2 regions of the Butyricimonas hominis genome follow, and region 2 is predicted to be linked to the other one. Evidence: riboswitches for the same ligand, from Rfam matches in the RefSeq annotation. Region 2 holds a riboswitch; the other holds the start of a gene.
The links. Region 2 has a riboswitch for cobalamin ahead of H8S64_RS00290 (TonB-dependent receptor). Riboswitches for the same ligand answer to the same signal wherever they lie in the genome.
Positions count from the first base shown of each region.

Region 1: another riboswitch for cobalamin. It lies ahead of H8S64_RS00740 (ribonucleoside triphosphate reductase); the one in region 2 lies ahead of H8S64_RS00290 (TonB-dependent receptor).

Region 1 covers NZ_JACOOH010000001.1:197,607-202,028, reverse strand. Annotated here, with positions in the region: gene H8S64_RS00745 (anaerobic ribonucleoside-triphosphate reductase activating protein) at 15-641, opposite strand; gene H8S64_RS00740 (ribonucleoside triphosphate reductase) at 632-2,773, opposite strand; cobalamin riboswitch at 2,872-3,056, opposite strand; gene H8S64_RS00735 (PKD domain-containing protein) at 3,322-4,284, opposite strand.
Region 2 covers NZ_JACOOH010000001.1:71,228-75,649, forward strand. Annotated here, with positions in the region: gene H8S64_RS00285 (TonB-dependent receptor) at 1-2,121, opposite strand, end outside; cobalamin riboswitch at 2,230-2,417, opposite strand; cobalamin riboswitch at 2,611-2,817, shown strand; gene H8S64_RS00290 (TonB-dependent receptor) at 2,871-4,422, shown strand, end outside.

The sequences.
Region 1 (4,422 bases), 130 kb from region 2:
TAATATTATTTCGTTTATTCGTGTATATATTTATCCAGAATATCCCCGTCCCGGAACTCCTGCATGACATAGTGTGTACCTGAGAATTTTTCCTGTAAGTTTTGGATGTCCTCGGGGCTTTGCACTTGCGGGATAACCGTCGTCCGGAACTGGTATTCCAGTCCGGAGGTTTTGATAATCCGGATGGACTCTTGTATCTTTTCCAGCAACGAGGCTGTCATCGTGTAATTTACCTTTCGGTAGCAGGGGAGCGAGAGGGAGGATTTGATATCCATTGCCACGGCATCTATCCATCGTCCTGCAATCAGTTGTTGTAAAAGCTCCGGATTCGACCCGTTCGTGTCGAGTTTCACGGGTAACCCGAGAGCTTTTATTTTTTGGATAAACGGGAGCAGGTCTTCGTGCAATGTCGGTTCACCCCCGGATATCACCACCCCATCAAGCCACCCTAATCGTTTATCGAGAAAACCGAATATCTCCTCTTCCTTTAAGTCTTGTGTCTGCCGGAGTAATTCCGGCAGTACAAGAGATGGATTGTGGCAGTAACCGCAGCGAAAATTGCAACCTTTCGTGAATATCACTGCGGATACTTTGCCTTCCCAGTCGATTAGGCTTTGTTTGACAAATCCTCCTATTCGCATAGTACGCTTTCTTTTTCCCGGACGCTCTTGTCAAACAGTTTCCGGTCGTCGAACTCGGCTCGTTTCCCGTTGTTCCATTGGCTCACGGGACGCATGTACCCTACTATCCGGCTGTACACTTCCGAGGAAGCCCCGCAACGCGGACATTTGAAATGTTCTCCCGCGATGTACCCGTGCGAGGGGCATATGCTGAACGAGGGCGAGAGCGTGATATAAGGCAGGCGGAAATTTGCCGTTACCTTACGAATCATGTTTTTAGCCGCTTGTGCGGACGTGCGGTGTTCTCCGGTAAACACGTGGAAAACAGTTCCACCCGTGTACAGCGTTTGTAATTTGTCCTGTTGGTCGAGTGCCTCGTACAGGTCGTCCGTGAAGTTCACGGGCAGATGCGTGGAGTTCGTGTAATAAGGATCGGCACCCTGTTTGAATTGTTCTTGGTTGGCAACGATAATATCGGGATATTCGGCCGTGTCGAGCAAAGCGAATCGGTAAGAGGTACTTTCCGCCGGAGTGGCTTCAAGGTTATAGATATTACCGGTTTCATCTTGGAATTGTGCCAGTATATCCCGCATAAAGTGCATCACTTTTTGCGCGAATCCCATCCCGTCCGGGTGTGAAATAGGAACCCCGAGGAAGTTCATGCAACACTCGTTCATGCCGTTGATACCGATCGTCGAGAAATGGTTTTTCCAGAAACACCCGTAACGCTCTTTCACGTAACGCAGGTAATATTTGGAATAAGGATACAGCCCTTTTTCCGTGTAGCGTTCAATAATTTTGCGCTTGATTTCCAGACTTTCCTTGCTGATTTCCATCAAGTGTTGCAGGCGTTGGAAGAAATTCTCTTCCGATGCGGCTTCATATCCCAAGCGGGGCAGGTTGATCGTGACCACACCTACCGATCCGGTCAACGGGTTCGCTGCAAACAAACCGCCGCCCCGTTTCATGAGTTCCCGTTTATCCAGACGAAGGCGACAACACATACTGCGCACGTCATCCGGCTTCATGTCCGAATTCACGAAATTGGAGAAATAAGGAATACCGTATTTTGCTGTCATTTCCCAGATGCCCTCGTACTCCGGGTTATTCCAGTCAAAGTCCGGGGTAATATTGTACGTCGGGATGGGGAACGAGAACAGGCTGCCGGAAGCATCCCCTTCGCTCATCACTTCGGCGAACGCTTTGTTAAGTATCGTCATTTCGGCTTGGAAATCCCCGTACACCTCTTCTTTGATTTCACCCCCGTGCACGATATGTTCGTTTTTCAAGAAATCGGGTACGACGAGATCCATCGTGATATTGGTAAACGGTGTCTGGAATCCTACACGGGTGGGTACGTTCAAGTTGAACAGGAATTCCTGCAAGCATTGTTTCACCTGTTTGTAGTTCAACTTGTCAAAGCGTATGTAGGGGGCGAGGAACGTGTCGAAGTTAGAAAAAGCCTGTGCCCCAGCGGCCTCGCCTTGCATGGTATAGAAGAAATTCACGATTTGTCCGAGAGCCGTGCGAAGGTGCTTTGCCGGGCTGCTTTGCGCTTTCCCCTCCACTCCCCGGAATCCGACGGTAAGTAAATCCTTCAAGTCCCATCCCACGCAATAGACGCTTAGGAATCCCAAGTCGTGGATATGCAACGCCCCGCTTTTGTGCGCTTCCGATACCCGTTCCGGGTAGAGTTGGCTTAGCCAGTAATTGGAGGTGATTTGTGTGGATATATGCTGATTCAATCCTTGCAGCGAGTACGAGGAATTAGCACTCTCTTTTACTCTCCAGTCGCTCAATGACAGGTAATTATCCATTACCTCTATATTTGTCAGTAAGGTCTTCGAGTTTCGGATTTGCTCGTGTTGCTTGCGGTAAAGCAAGTACGTTTTCATCAGTTGCAGGTCGCCGTGTTGGAACAGCACCAGTTCCACGGTGTCCTGTACCTGTTCCACGTGCGGGAGTTCCTTTTCCGGTGTGCTTGCGGCAAGAATTTGCACGACTTTGTCACACAGGGCACGTGCCGTTTTACGATCGGGCTGTCCGATGGCTCTCGTTGCCTTAAAAATAGCTTGTTCAATCTTTTCCGGTTTGAAATCGCAAATTTCCCCGTTGCGTTTCACGATTCTTGAGAACGTGGTTGATGTTTCCATGATTAAAATTTTAATAATTAAAAAAATACTTCGGGGAAAACACGAGAAAAGATCGTGTATGGCAGAGAATTGTCTTTTTCGCTTTTCACCCGAAAGCTCCAATTTATTTGCAATCGGCAGGTCTTCTGACTTACTCTCGCTTTTGAATCTCCTTCCCGTCGACAGCGTGACAGTGGATCATTGATTCAAGCGTTGAATAGAGCTTACAGCTACGGGTATAGTGCGGGATTTTCACCTGCTTCCCTGTTCGTCACCGGAGTGAACCGAATGCATGGCAAATGTATGATAAAATAATTGTATTTCAATAGTGGTTTTCAAATAAAATAATTTCCTTGAAATATATGTGTTGTTAATGCTTTGAATTATAATTTATTATAATAAAAATTGGATAACTTTTTGGATAGATGTGTTTTGTTGTCTTTTTGAATTTGGAAAATTTATAGTCAAATGTGAATAACAACGTAGTACGCTAGTAAGCTTTTTTTTAAATAAAACCCGATTGCTTGAATTTGATTAGCAATCGGGTTTTTCAGAATGATAGTCTATGACTATTTTTTGTTGGGTTCTGCCGCTTGCAATAGACGGGGGATGGGTAGAGTGTTCCTCATCTCCTCATAGTCAATGGGGGACAGAGTCCATGCATCCCAAGAAAGGTCTTCCAAAGGACGATAGATCACGAAAAGGTTGGAATAGTCGAATTCTTCGGCATCCGGAACTACGTTGCCCTGTCCTAGCCAATAACTGGCATAAGCTTCGTATAGCCCTCCTAACCAATAATCTTCCGGATCAACGGGTTTCAAATTATCAAAGTCTTGGGATGAAAGTTCATAGAAGCCGTCAACAAAGTTGTCTTGAGTGATTGTCAAGTTTCCGTTACTTACTTCAATTTTTCCGTCATTATTTCCATCATAGCCAAAACCGATAATATAACTGCCCGATTTAGCAACATAAAGGCGGGGATCTTTTTTCGCGATCGCCCGCAACATATCAATACCTAGAGGTTCTGTCCCTTTTTCCCAGCGATATCCCCATGCGAGAAAGAAAACTTCGTCATCTGCGGGTTCTAGCATATTGGTACCGGTGATCCATTGAATTGCGAGAGCAGAGCGGTTTTCACCTTCCCCTGTCCAGTTTTTTATGTTGGCGAAACGGAATTGACCGTCAGATACGTTGATTGTCAATGTGTCGGCATCGGAACCCACGGAATTGGTCGCCGTGAGGATGATTCGGTATTCTCCGAAATCTTCGGGAGTGAATTTATAAACAGAGTCGGTGGAAACTTGTTCCCCTTCGAGTGTCCAAAGAAGGGCAACGTCCGTGGGATCGAGCAACCTTGCTTTCAATTCGACGGTTTCTTTCGGAAGGCAAGTAGTGATTCCGCTCACGTTAATGATGGAAACTTCCGGTAGGGTAGGAATATAAGGGGGCTCTTGCTCCTTGTCATCACTACATGCGCTAAACAATGAGATCATTAATCCCCACACGATAAATAATAAATACAACTTCTTCATAACTGTTTTTTGAATTAATTTTATATATTAAAAAAGCAATAATTAATTCATACCCAAGTATCCCACGTGGATACAAACATTTCTGTTTGTAGGAAAAAGATGGCGTCAAATATCGACTTGTAAGCGGTACTGGCGTTT
Region 2 (4,422 bases):
GAACGACAAGTTCTTCAACACCCCCGTGGGAATCGTATAATCGGCATACGCGTAAAAAGTTGTACGAGGCACACCTGTTTCACGCACATTCTTATTCTCTTCCTTGTATTTCGAGAATCGTCCGCTCTCCGCTATCTGTCGCAAACGATATTCCGCCCAACTCAATCCCGTCGTAAACCGAAGCGTCGGAAGAGGACGAACCACAATCTCAAAATCAAATCCCTTTGACATTCCTCGACCTACTTGCCCTTGAATATTCTTCGTCACGGTACTGCCGTCAATCACCACTGTAGTATCACCCAAACTTTTCACGACATTATAGCGGCTCGTGTAGAAAATCGAAGCGTTGACATCCACCCATTCATTCAACGTGTAATGCCCCCCGACTTCTGCCGAAATTCCTTTCTCCGGCTTAAACACTTCTCCGCCATCCGTGTCGGGATTGAACTCGTTCCCCTTTCTATCCAAATACATAATATCCGGATTATAGAACTTCACCACCGGATTGAAGAAAGAAGAAGCGGAAGCATAAAATGACAATTCCGGCACCGGGAAATACACCACTCCCGCCCGATACGTGAAAGCGGAAGTCTTCACTTTATTCCATTCCGAACGGTTCTCCTTCTTGTAGTCCTGTTTCCCGTCCAAAACCTTTGCTGTTGCCGTTTTATAGTTATAAAAATCCACGCGTCCGGACAACATCACCTTCCATTGGTCGCTAAATTCCATCACATCATGCAAATACACGGCATGCGTTCTATCGGTTTTCAGACTTGCAGCTGAAATTTTGGAATCCCACCAGCCTTGTACCAACTGCGGATTCTTCAATGCCAACACAGCACCCAATCCGGGTCCCCACAAATCATCACTCCCGTACCCGTTATACTGTACAAAGTCAAACGCGAAATACGACCATCCCAATGTATAATGGTGTTTCACGAATCCGGTCTCCACGTTACCTGTCAATTCCAGCACATTACTCAATTGTTTATGCTCCGGGTTAAAGTTCAACGGTTTATTTCGCACCACAGAATCCAGATTTATATAGGTCGTTTTACCTTTCGAGGTATAATACCATTTATAAATAGATTCCTCCGAAGTCCGGTACCCCAATCCTTCCACGCAGCAATAATCCAAATCGCTATGGAAATAAGTAAACCTCTCTCGCAATGTCATGTTCTCGGATATCACGTGAGTGTACCGTGCCGTCACGTCCCATACTTTACGCTTCATCCGATTATTCGCGTAATCATTATATATCTCGTGATAATCGGCATAAGGATGCCGTTCTCCGCTCTTCATAAAAGGCCCGGCATCCTTACCGACTTCGTACACATCATAACGCACGGTCGGTGCGGCCCCTATTTCAGTCGTGTACTTATCATCCGCGTAACTGCCACTCACTTCCAATCTCCCTACTTTGCCGACATTCGCGCCTAAAACCCCATAAAGGGAGAATCTATTCGCGTTCGTGCGCCGGTAACCGTCGCCCGTGGAATAATGGATATTCGCCCGGTAATCAAGCGGTCCCGCCAACTTTCCCCCGAAACCCAATGTAGCCCGTTTTTCTTCCCAACTACCATAACTAATCCGGGCATTAGCTGAAAAATCCGGTGTTACCTTCTTGCGCACGATGTTCAAAACCCCTCCCATGGCAGAATGTCCCGCCAACACCGAAGCGGGTCCCTTTATCAATTCGATGGACTCCACGGATGACAAGTCCCCGTAAGGAACATTCTGGCTAACCGTTCGCTCGTCCCGCATCCCGTCGATCATGATAAGCGCGCTCCCTTGTCCCCGGATAGAGAATCGTTGGAACGCCCCCAGTTGATTTGTCTTGTGAATAATCCCGGGCAAAAACTTCACGGCATCTTCCAGATTCACGATACCTTTACGCTCCAGCATCTGCCCGGAAAGTTTACTTACCGTTATCGGGACAAAGCGCAACGGTACATCCAACCCCAACAAATCGATACGTTTTCTTTTTTCAAGCACACTTACTTCATCGATACGAAAAATCGTATCCGTGATACTTTTCTTTTTGCGCTTGTCTTTATCCTCGGCGAAAAGCGAGCCGACACACGCGAACAGCAATACTGCCAATACAACAACTTTTTTCATACAAACTATATATTAATAATGAATAAAGCATTATTAACATAGTCTTTAGGGTAACATGAGTTTCAAGGTAAAATCCGTATTTTTCCTCTCGCTTTTTCTCCCGAAAGCTATGGTTATCATCGTTCGGCAGGTCTTCTGACTTGTTCCGGATTTTGTTGCCTTCCCAGTTATTACACCAGTGACATTTGAAGTACAAAATCCCTTGTAAAGGAACTTACAGCTGCGGGTACAGTCCCGGATTCACACCGGATTCCCTATTAAGCGTCGCCTTCATGACCGAAGGTTCCGCACCAAAACGGGGGCAAAAGTAATATATTTTTCTATATTATGCATTTCTTGCATGACTTTTTTATTTTCTTTACAACACTCAGATTTTCAACACAATCAAAGGAAATGTAATTTCTCTATATCCTATTTTACCACTAATTCCCCTACAAATTATTAATTAATTTTTTCCCCGTTTCATTGTATTTTTTAATGGAATCTGCATACATTCGCGGAGTCTTTGGTGATGTGTTAATATCCCATTAGCGCACAAGAGGGAAGTCGGTTAGAATCCGACACAGTGCCCGCTACTGTGATGCCCGTTTCCCCGGGAGGGGATTCAAAGAAAGGTTCTTGCACCACTGTCCTCGCGGACGGGAAGGTACTTTTCTTAGGCGTAGTCAGGAGACCTGCCAAAGCAAAACAGGTAATAGCGTATTCCCGGGGTCAGGAGTACCATTATGAACTTTTAAACTTAATCTTACATGAAGAAATTTGTAGCGCTGACTACATTATTCGTAGTAGCATTAGCGAGCGTCGCTTTTGCAGAAATCACCTTAAAGGGGAAAGTTGTAGATGCCAAAACCGGTAAAGCCCTTGCCGGGGCAAATGTTCGGTTAGTCGGAACAAGCATCGGTATCGCCACGAATAACAAGGGCGAATTCATTCTGGAAAAAATACCCGACGGGACTTACACGCTTCGTGCCAGCTACTCCGGCTACGAGGTCGGTTCCATGAAAGTGAACGGAAACAAAAGTGACATATTATTCCAGTTACTCGCCACCCCGGTAAACTTGAATCAGGTCGTGGTGACGGGAACAGGAACCCACCGCCGATTGAAAGATTCGCCCGTCCCGGTAGAAGTGATTAGCGGGTCGGACTTAAGACAGGCAGGAGTAAACTCCTTCGAGGACGCCCTCCTGTTGCTGAACCCCGCGTTCAATATTCGCCCCACGGTCATGGGCTCGTACTTCACGCTCAACGGCATGAGCAACAAATACATCTTGATTCTCATCGACGGGAAGAAAGTGGCGGGAGATGTTTCCAACAATACCGACTTGTCGCGTATCGACATGGGACGGGTGAAACGTATCGAGATATTGAAAGGCGCTGCATCAGCCCTTTACGGTTCGGACGCCATCGCCGGGGTAATCAACGTTATCACCGAACAACCGAAAGACCCGATTAGCGTGCAGTCGAAAACCCGTTTCGGGGGAGAATCCAGCTTCTCGCAAAACGCCAGTGTCGATTTGAATTTCGGCAAATTCACCTCCTCCACCTCTTACCAAAGGCGGCAGATGGGCGGATGGCAATTAAACCCCAATGAAATCAGCGGCGACACGGTCATCCCCACGAGAAAAGAGTCATCCAGCAAATTCCATTCCAATATTGTTACCCAACACTTCACTTACGCTCCCAACGAGCAATTGAAACTCTACGCGCAAGGAAGTTATTTCGACCGGGAAGTAAACCGTCCGGTACAAGAAAAGAAAAACGACGGGGGGTACCAATACGACCTCACCTACATGGACTATAATTTCGGCTTGGGCGGAAAGTACTTCATGAACGATGGAGCGTACATCTCGCTCGACCTTTACATGGACAACTACGAGTACAACAAATTATACACGGTAGCGCAAGTTAGCAAAAAAGACACCACTTTCCATGTCGGCGACGAAGATTTAACCAAACGCCAAAAGTACTACAACGGCAACCTGAAAGGAGTGTTCAAAGCCGGGAAGTACAATAAAATTTCCGTGGGCACCGAATACACGAACGACTACATGAAAAACCCCGGAAGCCTCGACGAACCGAAAGAAATTTACACGTTAGCCCTGTACGCGCAAGATGAAATCCGAGTTTGGGAAAAATTACAAATCCTCCCGGGATTCCGTTACGTGTACAACGAAATGTTCAAAAACAGTTTCACGCCAAAAATAGCCTTGATGTATTCCCTCGGCTCATTCAATTTCAGAACGTCATACGCCATGGGATTCAAAACCCCCAGCATTCAAGAACTGTATTACGACTATGAAA